2 regions of the Mycetocola sp. Y719 genome follow, and region 1 is predicted to be linked to the other one. Evidence: predicted binding sites of a transcription regulator. Region 1 holds the regulator's gene; the other holds the start of a gene.
The links. The regulator HspR, encoded in region 1, represses chaperone genes until heat shock. The targets are predictions, from matches to a motif close to AAGTTGAGTCNNNNNGACTCAACTT.
Positions count from the first base shown of each region.

Region 1 (7,770 bases):
GACCTCCTCGCCGGCAAGGTCGTCATCGACACGAGCAACTACTACCCTCAGCGGGACGGACGCATCGCGGTGCTCGACGAGGAGCAGACGACGGTCTCCGAATTGGTGCAGGCGCATTTCACCGACGCCAGGATCGTGAAGGCGTTCAATCACATCTACGCGTCGGCCATCACCGACGACGCCCAGTCAGCGGGGACCGCTGAACGGCGGGCCCTCATCGTCGCCGGGGAGGACGCGGCTGCCAAGGTCACCGTGGGCGCCTTCATCGACGCGATCGGATTCGATGTGCTCGACATCGGCGGACTCGCGGAGAGCTGGCGCATCCAGGTCGGAACGGCCGCCTACGGGCCGCGGCGCGACCGCGAGGAGCTCGAGATCGACATCGCCCAGGCCCAGCGGCCCGGCGGGCACTGAGTCCGGCGGGCGTGGTTTGTAGACCCACGCCACCAGCACGACCGAGATGATCATCAGCAGGAACCACGAGACGAGTTTCGCGGCACTGACGAGGCTCCAGCCATCGAGCTGGTCCGGGTAGAGCCAGGCGCCCGCCCACGTCCCGATGTTCTCGGCCAGCCAGATGAAGATCGCGACGAGCGCGAAAGCGATGAGCAACGGCATCCGGAACGTGCGCCGGAAGATGCGGAAGTGCATCACGGTCCGCAGGTACACGACGATCACCGCGGCGAGCAGCAGCCAGCGGAGGTCGACGATGTAGTGCTGCGTGAAGAAGTTGAGGTAGATCGCCGAGGCGACGATGGCGGTGATCCAGCGCCGCGGGTAGCGGTCGAAGCGCAGGTCGAACAGCCGGTAGACGCGGACCATGTACGACCCGACCGCCGCGTACATGAACCCGCTGAACAGGGGCACTCCGCCGATGCGCAGGATACCCTCCGCCTCGTACATCCATGATCCGACGTCGGTCTTGAACAGTTCCATCACCGTGCCGACGACGTGGAAGAGGATGATCACCCGCAGTTCCCGCAGGGTCTCGAGTTTCGCGGCGACCATGACGATCTGGATCGCGATGGCGGCGAGGGTCAGGGCGTCGTTGCGGGCGAGCGCCGCGTCATCCGGGTACCACAGCCGTGCCGCGACGATGACGACCAGGAGCGCTGCACCGAACGCGCACGCCCACGCCTGTTTCGCTCCGAAGACCAGGAATTCGACGAGTTTGGAGCGGATGCCGTCCGTCGGCGCCGTATCGAGCAGGCGATGCGCGGCATCGTCGATCAGCTGTTCGACCGACGTGAACCTGCGAGCCATTGGTCCAACCTACCCGCGGGCGTCCTCCGCCCGGCGCCTCACGGAGACGGTCACGGTGAACTTGGAGTTCCGCCCGAGCTGGCGGGTGGGCCCGAGAAGCCGTTCGAGCGTCTGGCGGTAGCCGAGGTGGGAGTTCCACACTGTCCACAGTTCGCCTCCCGGTTTCAGCACGCGAGCCGCATCCTGGAACAGCTTCTCCGCGATGCCGGCGTGCACGGTCGCTCCGACGTGGAACGGAGGATTCAGCAGGATGAGCTCGGCGGAGGCGTCCGCCCACGCGGACAGAGCGTCATCCCGCACGACACTCACCCGGTCGGCCACACCGTTCGCGAGGGCGGTCTGGCGTGCGGATGCCACGGCGGCCGCCGATTGATCGGTGGCGGTGACGAGAATGTCCGGGTGGGCGCGGGCGACGGCGGTGGCGAGGACCCCGGCGCCGCAGCCGAGGTCGATGGCCTCCCTGGCGGCGGGCAGAGAGTCGAGGAAGCCGAGCAGGAACCGCGTGCCGATGTCGATCTTCGTGCCGGCGAATGCGGCTCCGTGCGCGCACACCCACAGCCCGAGGTCGTCGTGGAACTCGCGGGCCGGCCAGGCCGGATCGCCCGTCGCATGCCGAGGTCCGCTTGCGACGAGCACCCGTGATTTCTGCTGCGCCAGCGATGCTGCCACTGTCTCGAAGGATCGTCCGAGCACGTCGTTCATGGCGTGGGTCATGTGTTTGACCCGGCCGCCGGCGAAGATCACGACGTCCGGGCTCGCGGTGAGCGCGAGCAGTTCGCTGATCTCGGCGAGTGCGTCCAGTGAGCGGGGCAGCTGGAGCAGGACGGTCCTGGCCCCGCGGAGGGCGGATGCCTCGAGCGGCACGCTCGTGAATGCATCCGTCAGCCCGAAGCTGTCCGCATTCGCGGCGAGTGCCCGCTCACCGGACAGCTCGTCCTGGTGCACGCGGATGCCTGTGGCTCCTGCCGTCGCCGCGGCGAGCGTCAGCGCCCCGTAACGGTCGCCGATCACGACGACGTCGCCTGGTGCTGACGCAGCGAGCGCTTCTGCCGCGGTGCCGAGGAGGAGCCGGTCGGTGGCGTCTGACGCGAGGAGGTTCGGTGCTTCCACGTCTGGCCACCGGCGGAGCCGGTCGAACGGGAAGTCTGTCACTGAATCAGGGTATCGGTGGCGCCTGCATTGACGTGTCTCCCGTGGGCCGCTCGCGGAAGGCGTGCGCCATCCACCACCAGCTGAGCAGCCCGATCAGGGCGCTCACGATGAGGCTGACGATGCCGCCGACAGCGGCAACGGTGACCAGCGGGGTGAAGTCGAAGTCGGAGAGTGAATCGAGCCCGCCGGGGTCGCCGAGGCCCTCGGGCACATTCGTGGTCGGGGTGAACATGTTCCCCAGGTTGAGGAGAGGCGAGGTGATGCCGCTGATGAAGCCGTTGGCGACGATCGCGATGCCGAGTCCGCTCCAGGTGACGGCCACCGGGCGGTTCACCGTGTGGCCGCGAAGAATCCAGATACTGGACAGGTAGCCGAGGACCCAGATGATCACGCCGAGAATCACCATCCCGATGAACCAGGGAGCCGCCGTCGACCAGGCATCCCGGACGAACTGCTCGACGACGTCAGGGCCGGCGAGGCCGTCCTGGGAGAAGTCTTCAGGGTTGCGGCTGGCGATCCAGCCGAACAAGGCTCCGAAGAATGCGCCGAACGCCGCGATGGCCAGTGGAATCATCACCAGGGCGAACCCGAGACTCATCAGGGTGAAGGAGACGGCGCCGGCGATCATGGCACCGCGCTTCTGACGCGGGCCGAGCGGCGGACGGCGGGGCACCGTCGGCCCTGGCGCGTACGCGATGGGTGCCTGCTGCTGATACCCCGGTTGTGCGTATCCCGGTTGCTGCTGGGTGTACCCAGGCGCCTGCTGGAGATAGCCCTGCTGCTGGTGCGGATACGCAGCCGGCTGCTGTGCATGGCCCGGTTGCTGCGGATAGCCCGGTTGCTGCGGATAGCCCGGTTGCTGCGGATAGCCCGGTTGCTGCGGATACCCGGCGGTCGGGTACGCGGGAGCCTGCATGGGCCCGGGTGCCGGAGCCTCGGGCGAGTCAGGGGCAGGAGGCGCCGGGGCGCCGGGAGGCGGGGCCAGCGGTGATCCGGGCGGCGGGCCGTCCGACGCTGCGGGCGGTTGAGGTTCCACCGGCGGCTGCGGTGCCGTCGGGTCAGGACCCGGCTGCTTTCCTGGGGTCGAAGGATTGTCGGGAACGTGCTGTTCGTGCTCGCTCATGCCGCCAGCTTAACGACCCGTTCGCATCCGCGTAACCCACGCGGCCAAATCGGTCGGCCGAGTCGGATTTTGCCTCCGATCAGCCCGAAAGCCCCGGCCGGTCGGGTCCAAAGGGCAGCCAGCAGAATCGAGTGGTCCTGAACGGCTGCCCGCGCGGCATCCGAACGACCATTCGGGCCCACTCGACGCTTGGCGGGTCCGGGATGCCGGCCGCGGTTAGCGCTGGAACGGCCGCCAGATCACGAGCTCCGTGCGTCGCTGGGCGCGCGTGCCGCTCTTCAGCGGAACGACGTCGCCCTGCGATCCGGCCGCGAACACGCGGCGCCCGGGCGACTTCACCAGCTCGCTCGCGAGGGCATGCTCGAGTTCGCGGACGCGCGAGGCCAGCGCCGCCACCTCGTTTTCGAGGGTGAGGATGCGACTGATGCCCTCGAGGCTCACGCCCTCCGCGCTCAGTCGGGCGACTTCGCGCAACTGTGCGACGTCACGCATCGAGTACCTGCGGGACTTGCCCGCGGTTCTCGTCGGGGAGACGAGGCCGAGCCGGTCGTACTGCCGCAGGGTCTGCGGATGCATTCCGGCCAGCTCGGCCGCCATCGCGATCGCGAAGATCGGCGAATTCTCGTCCATCCTCGTTATCCTCGCGCCCGGTGGATGAGGTCCTCGCGTGGGTTCTCGTGCGGTTCCAGCTCGTGGAAGTGCTCGAGAGCGGCCTTGGCTTCCGCGCTGAGGTGCGACGGGACCGCGACCTGGACGACCGCGAGCAGGTCGCCGGTGCCCTTCGCTGTCGATACGCCCCTGCCCTTGACCCGAAGGATCCGGCCAGAGGGGGTCCCAGGAGCGACCCGCAGTTTCACGGGGTCGCCGCCGAGTGTCGGCACCTCGATCGTGGCGCCGAGGGTGGCCTCCACGAACGTGACAGGCACGTTCACGCGCAGGTTGAGCCCGTCTCGTTCGAACACCGGATGCTTGCGCACGGTGACCGTGAGAACGAGGTCGCCGGCAGGGCCGCCGTCCGGAGACGGGTGCCCCTTGCCGCGCAACTTGATCTTCTGTCCGTCGGCGACGCCGGCCGGGATGTTGACCTTGATCGTGCGGCCTTCGGCAGTCTGCAGGGTGATCTGCTCACCCTTGGTCGCCGTGAGGAAGTCGATCGTCGTGGATGCTGTGACGTCGCGGCCGGGCGTCGGCCCGCCGAACCCGCGGTATCCGCCCGTGGGCTGGCCGAAGCCCCCACTGCGCCCGAACATCCCGCCAAGGATGTCTTCGAAGTCGGCCTGCTGGTAGCTGGTGCTGGTGCCGCGTGCGCCGCCACCGAACATCCCGCCGAAGACGTCGTCGAAGCCACCGGATGCCCCGCCGCCGCCTGGGGCGGTGAAGCGGGCTCCTGATCCCATCGCGCGCACGGCGTCGTATTCCTTGCGCTGCTCGGGGTCGTTGAGCACCGAGTATGCCTCGCTGACCTCCTTGAACCGGGATTCAGCCTTGGCGTCTCCCGCGTTCGAGTCGGGGTGGTACTTGCGCGCGAGCTTGCGGTAGGTCTTCTTCAGCTCCTCCGGCGTCACATCCTTCTTGACGCCGAGGATCTTGTAGAAGTCCTTGTCGAACCAGTCCTGACTTGCCATCGCGTCTACTCGGCGGGAACCGCGACGACGACCTTGGCCGCGCGAAGCAGAGTCGAGCCGACGAGGTAGCCGGTTTCGACGACATCGATCACAGTGGCAGCCTCGACGTCCGGCGACGGCTGCTGGAAGACAGCCTCGTGGACGTTGTGATCGAACGCATCGCCCTTCGCGCCGAACGGCACGAGGCCGATCTTCTCGACGCTCCCACGCAGCTTCGCCGCGATCGTCGCGAACGGCGCGTCGCCCTCGAGGTCTCCGTGCTTCTCAGCGCGGTCGAGGTCGTCGAGCACAGGCAGCAGCAGCTTGATGACATCACCGGTGACGCGCTCGCGCTCCACCTCACGGTTCGCCTCGGTGCGCCTGCGGTAGTTGGCGTATTCGGCGGTGACACGCTTGAGGTCGACGAGGTGCTCGTGCTCAGGATCTGCGTCAGCGACGCGCTCGCCGAGATCCTCGTCGAGGCCGTCGGCCTGCGCGGCGTCGAGGATGTCCTGGACCGTCAGTTCGTCTTCGGTCGTCTCGGGCAGTTCGGAGTCCACCTGCGACTCAGGGTCGGAAGCTCGCGCTTCCGACCCCTCGTCCACTGGCTGAACCTCGTCACCGTTGTCTGGAGTCGGGTTCTTGTCAGTCATGTTTACTTCTTGTCGCTCTCGGTCTCGGTCTCGTCATCGACGACTTCGGCGTCGACGACATCCTCATCGGACGCCGTCTCGGTGGGCTGCTCAGCGCCTTCGGCCGGAGCCGACTCCGCCTGCTGGGCCTGCGAGTAGATCGCTTCGCCGAGCTTGACCTGGCTCTCGTTGAGCTTGTCGTACGCGGTCTTCACCGCGGCCTCGTCGTCGCCCGCGAGGGCGGACTTCAGTGCGTCGACGTCGCCCTGGACCTCGCTCTTGACGTCCTCAGGCAGCTTGTCGTCGTTCTCCTTGATGAGCTTGTCGATCGAGTAGGCGAGCTGCTCGGCCGTGTTGCGCGTCTCGGCTGCCTCACGGCGAGCCTTGTCGTCTGCAGCGTGCTCTTCAGCCTCGCGCACCATACGCTCGATGTCTTCCTTCGCCAGCGAGGAACCGCCGGTGATCGTCATCGACTGCTCCTTGCCCGTGCCCTTGTCCTTGGCGGACACGTGCACGATGCCGTTGGCGTCGATGTCGAAGGTGACCTCGACCTGCGGGATGCCGCGAGGCGCAGGGGCGATGCCCGTGAGCTCGAACGTTCCGAGGTTCTTGTTGTCGCGGGTGAACTCACGCTCACCCTGGAAGACCTGGATCGCGACGGACGGCTGGTTGTCGTCCGCCGTCGTGAAGGTCTCGCTGCGCTTGGTCGGGATGGCCGTGTTGCGCTCGATGAGCTTGGTCATGATGCCGCCCTTGGTCTCGATGCCGAGGGAGAGCGGGGTGACGTCGATGAGGAGGACGTCCTTGCGCTCGCCCTTCAGCACACCGGCCTGGAGTGCGGCGCCGACGGCGACGACCTCGTCAGGGTTGACACCCTTGTTGGGCTCCTGTCCACCGGTCTCTTCCTTCACGAGCGCTGAGACGGCGGGCATCCTGGTGGAACCACCGACGAGCACGACGTGCGCGATGTCGCCGACCTTGATGCCTGCCTCACGGATGACGTCCTGGAACGGCTTCTTCGTGCGGTCGAGGAGGTCGCTGGTCATCTGCTCGAACTGGGCGCGGGTGAGCGTCTCGTCGAGGTTGGCCGGACCGTTCTCGGTGAGCGAGAGGTACGGGAGCTGGATCGACGTGGACATGCCAGAAGACAGTTCCTTCTTGGCCTGCTCAGCGGCTTCCTTGAGACGCTGCTTGGCGATCTTGTCGTTCGAGACGTCGACGCCTGTGGTCTCCTTGAAGCGCTTGATCAGGTGCTCGACGACGCGCTGGTCCCAGTCGTCTCCACCGAGGCGGTTGTCACCGGCGGTCGCGCGGACCTGGATGGTCGAGAAGTCGTCGTCCTTGCCCACTTCGAGCAGCGAGACGTCGAAGGTTCCGCCACCGAGGTCGAAGACCAGGATGAGCTCGTCTTCCTTGCCCTTGTCGAGGCCGTAGGCGAGTGCGGCAGCGGTCGGCTCGTTGATGATGCGGAGCACGTTGAGTCCGGCGATCTCGCCGGCTTCCTTCGTGGCCTGGCGCTCGGCGTCGTTGAAGTACGCGGGGACGGTGACGACGGCATCCGTCACCGTGTCGCCGAGGTACTGCTCGGCGTCGCGCTTGAGCTTGGCGAGGATCCGTGCCGAGATCTCCTGCGGGGTGTACTTCTTGTCATCGACGGCGAAGGTCCAGTCGGTGCCCATGTGGCGCTTGACTGATGCGATCGTCCTGTCGACGTTGGTGACGGCCTGACGCTTGGCGGTCTCACCGACGAGCACCTCGCCGTCCTTGGTGTACGCGACGACCGACGGGGTGGTGCGGAGGCCCTCGGCGTTCGCAATGACGGTGGGCTCACCACCCTCGAGGACGGCAACGACCGAGTTGGTGGTTCCGAGGTCGATTCCTACTGCACGTGCCATGTGTTTCTATCTCCTTTGAGACCGGGTACGGTCTGATTCGAATGGGGCCTGAAAAGCGGCCGGAGTCGAAGTTCGTGAAAGCCCCTCATAGTTGAGCGGCG
Region 1 is NZ_JBWYGY010000003.1:41,361-49,130, forward strand. Features, by position in the region: gene AC1M0F_RS12055 (NADPH-dependent F420 reductase) at 1-414, shown strand, start outside; partial or broken gene AC1M0F_RS12060 (DUF817 domain-containing protein) at 415-1,263, opposite strand; gene AC1M0F_RS12065 (class I SAM-dependent methyltransferase) at 1,273-2,415, opposite strand; gene AC1M0F_RS12070 (DUF2062 domain-containing protein) at 2,420-3,538, opposite strand; gene AC1M0F_RS12075 (heat shock protein transcriptional repressor HspR) at 3,755-4,168, opposite strand; gene AC1M0F_RS12080 (DnaJ C-terminal domain-containing protein) at 4,174-5,163, opposite strand; gene AC1M0F_RS12085 (nucleotide exchange factor GrpE) at 5,169-5,795, opposite strand; gene dnaK (molecular chaperone DnaK) at 5,798-7,669, opposite strand.

Region 2 (7,770 bases), 160 kb from region 1:
CGACTCCGGAACCCACGACCCCCACGTCCACGCCCGCAGCGCAGCCCGCCACGCCCGCATCGCGAACCACGGCATCCCGCCGCACGAGAGGAACGCCCAGCGCATGAGCTTCACCGACACGCTCGACCAGGCCTTCAAGGCCCGACTCCCTCTGCTCTACATCGAGACCAGTGAAGAGGAACGGGTGCTCGAACAGATCGCGCTCGCCGCGAAGGGGCTCCGCCGTCCGCGCGACGTGTGGACCTGGACCTCCGCGACCGGTCTCATCGGACCGGATGCCGAAGCGATCGTCAACACGTCGACGCCCGCCCGCGCCCTCGACCACATCACCGGCATCCCCGACAACGCCGTCTTCGTGTTCTGCGACCTGCACGCCTACTTCGGTTCTGATCAGCGGCCAGGTGACCCCGTGATCATCCGCAAGGTGCGGGAGACGGTACTCGAACTGCGCCACGGCGACGCGGCCCGCGCGCTCATCGTCACTGCGCCCGTGCGCACCATCCCGCCGGAGCTCGACAAGCTCACCCACCTGCTCGAGTTCCCGCTGCCTGACACCACCGAACTCCGGGCGATGCTTGACACGATGATCGAGAACAACGCCTCCGGCAGCGGTCGGATCCGGATCAAGGCCGACACCTCCACCCTCGTGAACCTCGTTCAGGCCGCCCGCGGCCTCACGATGTCCGAGGCGGAGAACGCGTTCGCCCGCGCCATGGTCGACGACGGCGAACTCACCGCGGCAGACATCAACGTCGTCCTCGACGAGAAACGCCAGATCGTCAGTAAGTCCGGGCTGCTCGACTTCGTCCGAGGCACCCTCGACCTCGACTCGGTCGGCGGGCTCAACAACCTCAAACGCTGGCTCTCCCGCCGCAACGGGTCGTGGCAGGCCGAAGCGGAGGACTTCGGTCTCCCGTCCCCGAAGGGCGTGCTCATCACCGGCGTTCCCGGCTGCGGAAAGTCGCTCACCGCGAAGGCGATGGCCGCGTCGTGGAATCTTCCGCTGCTCCGCCTCGACATCGGCCGGATCTTCTCCGGCCTCGTCGGCTCGTCCGAGCAGAACCTGCGCACGGCGCTGGCGACCGCCGAAGCCGTCGCCCCGTGCATCCTCTGGGTCGACGAGATCGAGAAGGGCTTCTCCAACACGACGGGCAGCGGCGACTCGGGTACCTCGGCTCGCGTCTTCGGATACTTCCTCACCTGGATGCAGGAGAAGAAGCATCCGGTGTTCGTCGTCGCCACCGCGAACAACATCGACGCCCTGCCACCGGAGTTCATGCGCAAGGGCCGCTTCGACGAGATCTTCTTCGTCGACCTGCCCACCGCCGTCGAGCGCCGCGCCATCTGGAGCATCCAGCTCGCCTCCAACGCGACGGATGCCAACGGGCTGGCCGACGTCGACACGGCCGCCATCGAGCGACTGGTCACGGTCAGCGAGAACTACTCCGGTGCCGAGATCGAGCAGGCCGTCGTCGTGGCGCTGTACGAGGCGTTCGCCGAACGCCGCCCGGCCGCCCTCACCGATCTCGAGCGGGCCGTGACCAACATGATCCCGCTCGCCGTCACGCAGTCTGAAGAGGTGCAGGCCATCCGCGCCTGGGCCGAAGTCCGCGCCGTGCGGGCGACCGGCAGCGAGGACATCGACGCGAACGAAGACGCCGCCGAACTCGTCGGCGTCGGCGTGCCAGGGGCCGAGGCCGGGCTGTCCAGCCGTCGCGGCGGCCGCACCGTGGACTTCTAGGCAGATCGGACACCCCTCATGGCAGACAAGCAGCTCATCGTCCAGGTGCGACCGGACGGCACCGTGCACGCCGAAACCGTCGGCATGTACGGCGCCGAGTGCCTCGACTACATCGCGGTGCTCGAGAACCTCCTCGACGCCGAAGCGACGGCATCCTCGTTCACCGACGCATACAACCAGGTCGCCGCCGACCAGGAGAGCTCGACGCGCAACTGGGACACCGACCGATGACCCTGCTCGACCGGCAACCCCGAGCCCTCGGCGCCGTCGAACCGCTGCGGCGGCCCGGCGGTGAACTGCGCTGGTCGCGATTCCTCACGGCGACGACCGCCGAAGGCCCCGGCCTGCGTTCGGCGCTCTGGGTGCAGGGCTGCAGCGTGCGCTGCCCCGGCTGCTTCAACCCGCACCTCTGGGCCGAGATCGGGGGCACTCTCGACGAGACGGGCGCGCTCGCCGAGCGTTTCGTGACGGATGCCGTCGGCGCCGGCGTCGAGGGAATCACCCTTCTCGGCGGTGAACCTTTCGACCAGGCGGCCGCGCTCGCCACGATTGCCGAGGCCTTCCGTGCCGCCGGGCTGACCGTGATGACCTTCTCCGGCTACACCCTCGAGTCGCTTACCGGGTGGGCGGCCGACCGGGACGACGTCGCCCGGCTGCTCGCCGCAACCGACCTGCTCATCGACGGGCCGTACCTGCAGGACGCCCCAGACGGCATCCGCCCGTGGCTCGGCTCGACCAACCAGGGCATCCGCGCCCTCAGCCCGGCCTATGCCGACGAGGTCGCCCGCATCGAACGCGAGGGCGGCCGGGATCGGCTCGAGATCCGTCTCCACCGCGACGGCCGGATCGACGTGAACGGCTGGGCGGAAGCATCCGCCCTCGAAGAACTCCTGCACGACCTGGGCCCCCGACAGGACCGGCCCCGAACGAAAGCGACAGCCTCATGAGCGTGACCGTGCTCCTCATTCCCCTCGCGATGGCCGCGGCCGCAGCAATGGGAGGCGTCGGTGTCGCCGGCGCCGTGTCGATGTCGAAGGACACCGCGTCGACCGACGGCGGACCCGCTCCGGCGCTGAAGGTGCGCACCCGGATGAAGGACAGCTCGCTGCTCTCCGAGGCGTTGACCAACCTCGGAGCGACCGGTGTCGATGTCTCCCGCACGAGAGTCACCGCCGAGGTCGACGGGGTGTCGCTGACGATGCGGCTCACCCATGACGGCATCTGGGAAGCGCACGTCGAGAGCCTCGACGGCCGCGTCGTCGATGAGGCATCCGTCAGCGATCTCGTGCAGCGGCTCGACGCCGAGTACGCCCTGCTCGTCCAGCAGGCCGTGGCCGAGAAAATCCGCCAGCGCGCGGAGGGCTCGGGTTTCGACCTCGTCTCGGAAACCCGCGACGCCGACGATACCGTGACCATGGTGCTCAACGTCCGTTCTGGCGCGTAGGCGACGAGTGATGACCGACGCGAGAACATCCGGCAGGGGGAGAGCGACGCCCACTGGTGGTCCATCCGCCCTGTGGATGATCATCGCGAGCAGCTGGATCATCCTCGTCCTGTTCCCCGGCGCGGTGTTCACCTGGCTCGCGTTCGGCATCATCGCTGCAGTCGCCCGCCGCCGGTCATGGTGGGTCGCGTCTGTGGTCTACGGGATCGCCGCCTTCGTGATCGGTTTCGTGCCGGATGACGGCGGCGACATGCTGCAGGGAACCCTCTATCTCGTCGGCATCGCTCACGCGCTCATCGCCAACCCGACCTGGCTGAGTGACCTGTGGGCGCGGCGCGAGAACGGGCTGAACCTCATGGGCGGGCCTGCCCGTGCTCGGACCGGTCAGGGGTCGCGCAGGTCACGGGGTGTCGTGCCGCCCGAGGCCGAAGAGTTGCTGGACGCGCCGGGGACGTCGCGTTCCGACTACGTCGCCGGTGAACCCGAGGCTGCTCCTGCCGCGGCGCGGAAGTCGAGGGCCTCCCGGCGGTCGAGCGCACCGGCCGCACCGGCTGCCCGCGAGCCAGTCGAGACGATCGATGTGAACACCGCCAACCAGCGCGCCCTGGCGAAGCTGACCGGGATGGACCGGCGCCTGGCCAAAGCAATGATCGCCGAGCGCACCAAACGCGGCGGCTTCGGATCGCTGGAGGACTTCGCGACTGCGGCAGGCCTGCAGCCGCACGAGCTTGTCCGGCTCCGCGATGAGGCGTTCTGTTCGCCGCGGCCGCGTGCCGCGCGCACGTTCGGGCGTCGGGTCGACTTCTAGCCCGCCCCGTGCGACGTACTCACCTGTTCCGGACGCACTCACCAGGTGCGCGGGGTGAGGAGGTCCGGAAGTGGTGAGTAGACGCCCAAACGGAGGCAACTCGAGACTTGAGCCGGGCTGGCTCAAGTTTTTGAACCCGGCGGGAATAGTCGGTATTGTGCTGCCGTTGAGTTGAGTCACAGGCACTCAAGTTCCAGGAGGATCCATGCCCGCATTCTTCGGTCCCGCAGGTTCGGGAAACGAATCGTTCGACGAGTTCATCGCGCGTTACCTGCAGGGGCAGCGCGCCGCCCAGTCCGGGCGGACGATCGACATCACCCGTCTGCTGAGCCGACGCACCCAGGAGGTGCTCGCCGACGCCGCGCGGTTCGCGGTCGACCACGGCCACTCCGAGGTCGATGCGTTGCACATCCTGCGTGTCATGGTCGAGGCGGCCCCGGTGGCCGACGCCCTCCGCGCCCTCGGCACCGACCCGGCCGAGCTGGCCGAAGCAGCCGAGCAACGACTGCCCGAACGTTCCGACCGCGACGTGCAGACCCCGCCGTCGATCACGTCGTCAGCCCAGCGCGCTCTGCTCGACGCCCACCAGGTCGCCCGCGCGTTCGGTTCCACCTACATCGACCCCGAGCACCTCTTCTTCGCCTTCGTCGTGAACCAGGAGATGCCCGTCGGTCAGGTCCTCGCCGGATTCGGCGTGACTCCGCAGACCCTGCAGGCCGGATACGAATCCGCTCGCGAGGCACAGGCATCCGGCACGGCGACAGCGGGCAGCGAGGCATCCACCACTCCGCTGCTCGACCAGTTCGGCACCGACCTCACCGCGCTCGCCCGTGACGGCAAGCTCGACCCGGTGATCGGCCGTGCAGACGAGATCGCGCAGACCATCGAGATCCTGTCGCGCCGCACGAAGAACAACCCCGTGCTGATCGGCGAGGCCGGCGTCGGCAAGACCGCCGTCGTCGAAGGACTCGCGCAGGCGATCGTCGACGAAGAGGTTCCGCAGCTGCTCCGCGGCAAGCGCGTCCTCGCTCTCGACCTCGCAGCCATGGTCGGCGGCACCCGGTACCGCGGCGACTTCGAGGAGCGGCTCACCAAGCTGCTCGACGAGATCTCCGCCAACCAGGGTGAGCTCATCGTGTTCCTCGACGAGATGCACACGGTCGTCGGCGCAGGCGGCGGTGGGGAGAGCGGCGGACTCGACGCCGGAAACATCCTCAAGCCACGCCTGGCCCGCGGCGAACTGCACGTCATCGGTGCGACGACACTCAACGAGTATCGTCGTGTCGAGAAGGACCCGGCGCTAGAACGTCGCTTCCAGTCCGTGCACGTGAACGAGCCCAGTGTCGGCGATGCCGAGAGCATCCTGCGCGGACTCCGTCCCCGCTACGAGGAGTTCCACGACGTCAGCTACACCGACGAGGCCCTCCGTGCCGCCGTGGATCTCTCCGCCCGCTACGTCACCGACCGGTTCCTGCCAGACAAGGCCATCGACCTGCTCGACCAGGCCGGCGCGCGACTGCGCCTCCGCCAGGTCGTGAAGATCGACACAGCGCCGATGCGTGACGAGATCGCCATCCTGGAGAAGTCCAAGGATGCCGCGGTCGCCGCCGAACGCTACGAAGAGGCGTCGAACCTGCGCGACGAGATCGAGAACCTCACCGCCGAGATCGCGGCTGCTGAGGCGACGGATGCCACGGCATCCGCCTCGGTTCCCGCCATCGTCGGTGAGGCGGAGATCGCCGAGATCATCTCGCGTGCCACCGGCATCCCGGTGACGCGGCTCACCCAGGACGACCGCGCCCGCCTCGCGCACCTCGAGACCGAGTTGCACGAGCGCGTGATCGGACAGGATGACGCCGTCGAATCCATCGCCAAGGCCGTGCGGCGCAACCGTACAGGGATGGGCGACCCGAATCGTCCGGTCGGCAGTTTCCTGTTCCTCGGCCCCACCGGTGTCGGCAAGACCGAACTCGCGAAGGCCCTGGCCGGATCGCTGTTCGGAGACGAGAGCGCCATGCTGCGGTTCGACATGAGCGAGTTCGGTGAGCGCCACACGGTGTCACGGCTCGTCGGTGCCCCTCCCGGATACGTCGGGTACGACGAGGCGGGTCAGCTCACTGAGCGTGTGCGTCGCAACCCGTACTCCGTCGTGCTGCTCGACGAGATCGAGAAGGCCCACCCCGACGTCTTCAACCTGCTGCTGCAGGTGCTCGACGACGGACGCCTGACCGACGGTCAGGGTCGCACGGTCGACTTCCGCAACACGGTGATCATCATGACCTCGAACATCGGTTCCGAGTTCCTGGCGAGCAGGAGCGGTGCACTCGGATTCATCGCGGATGCCGGCGACGGCAGCGGGTTCGGCTCCGAGAAGGCGCTCCGCGACCGCGTCATGGGCAAGCTGCGTGAGGCGATGCGACCTGAGTTCCTCAACCGGATCGACGAGGTGGTGCTGTTCCGCAAACTGGAACAGGAGCAGCTGCACGACATCGTGCGGATGCTCCTCGGCCGCACCGCCGCCAGGCTCACCGCTCAGGGGGTCGGCTTCGAGGCCACAGACGAGGCCGTCGACTGGATCGCCACCCGCGGCTACGAGCCCGAGTACGGTGCCCGTCCGCTGCGTCGCGTGATCCAGCGCGAGGTCGAGGACCGCATCGCCGGACTCATGGTCGACGCCGAGCTGACCGCAGGGTCGTCGATCGCGGTGTCCGTTGCCGATGACGAGCTGCACGTCACGTCGGAGGTCGAGGCCCGGCTGGCCGCTTAGCCCGCACCACGAAGGCCGTCACCGCTCAGCGGTGGCGGCCTTTTGCGTGTGCGCGATCCCGGTCCCGTCTCCAACTTCGGAGATTCGGGACCGAACGCACGAAAACCCGCCGGAAGAGCCGTGATCCCGCGAAATCTCCGAAGTTGCGAACAGGGTCAGGGGGTACGAGCGCTCAGCACCCCGAGAACCGCGAGCGCATAGGCATCCGGAGCCGTCGTGGCGTCGAAGCGCAGCTTCTGCCCGGCACGATCGACCTCGACCACATACATCTCGTCGACGCGCAGCAGGAAGCTGAACGTCCCGCCGAGCAGGTCGCGCAGCTGGTCCTCACGCGGAAGCCACAGTGTCTTCTCGAGCGCCACCGAGTCGAGGGCCCACTCGGTGGTTCCGTTGAATCCGAGGATGGTCCCCGAGTCATAGTCGTGCGGCTCGATCGTCATGTCGCTGACGGTGAACACCTCACCGTCGAACTCCGCCGTGTTCAGGCAGAACTGGTCGCCCGACTCGGGGATCCAGCCGAGCCCTGCATCGTGGAGTTGCTGCGCGAGCGCTACGGATGTCGTGGTGACCGTCATTCTCCGATCGTGGCACGCACGCATGAGAATCGCCCGCGAGTTGGCAGTTACACACCCAAAACGGCCGGGAACTCCCGCGTTGGGTGCGTAACTGCGATCTCGGGGTCGCGCGACCGCGCGACCACGTCACATCCGGAAGTCGTATTTCAGCGGCAGCGGTTCACCCGATGCCCCGGCAGCGGCCTGGTACTCGTTCCACAGGTCCTCGAGCAGGCCGTCACCCTCGCGCAGGTCGATGATCCGAAGGTCTCCGTCGAGGATGCCGCGGCACCGGACCACGTCCCCGGTCGCCAACGCCGCGCGCGCCTCTGCGACGAGTACGCGCCCATCCGATCGGTCCGCCCCGCTGAGTGAATCGATCAGCTCGAGCACCTCGAGAGCTCGCCCGTCCCGCTGCAGAACCGCGAGCAGCTCACGGGTCAGCGGCAGCAGCCC
Region 2 is NZ_JBWYGY010000003.1:201,059-208,828, reverse strand. Features, by position in the region: gene AC1M0F_RS12925 (hypothetical protein) at 1-107, shown strand, start outside; gene AC1M0F_RS12920 (AAA family ATPase) at 104-1,741, shown strand; gene AC1M0F_RS12915 (DUF2997 domain-containing protein) at 1,760-1,972, shown strand; gene AC1M0F_RS12910 (4Fe-4S single cluster domain-containing protein) at 1,969-2,688, shown strand; gene AC1M0F_RS12905 (hypothetical protein) at 2,685-3,185, shown strand; gene AC1M0F_RS12900 (ComEA family DNA-binding protein) at 3,196-3,993, shown strand; gene AC1M0F_RS12895 (ATP-dependent Clp protease ATP-binding subunit) at 4,199-6,760, shown strand; gene AC1M0F_RS12890 (hypothetical protein) at 6,916-7,335, opposite strand; gene AC1M0F_RS12885 (DUF5107 domain-containing protein) at 7,462-7,770, opposite strand, start outside.
Region 2: AC1M0F_RS12895 (ATP-dependent Clp protease ATP-binding subunit) is a predicted target of HspR. The motif match lies at 4,162-4,186, and genes of this name have one in related genera.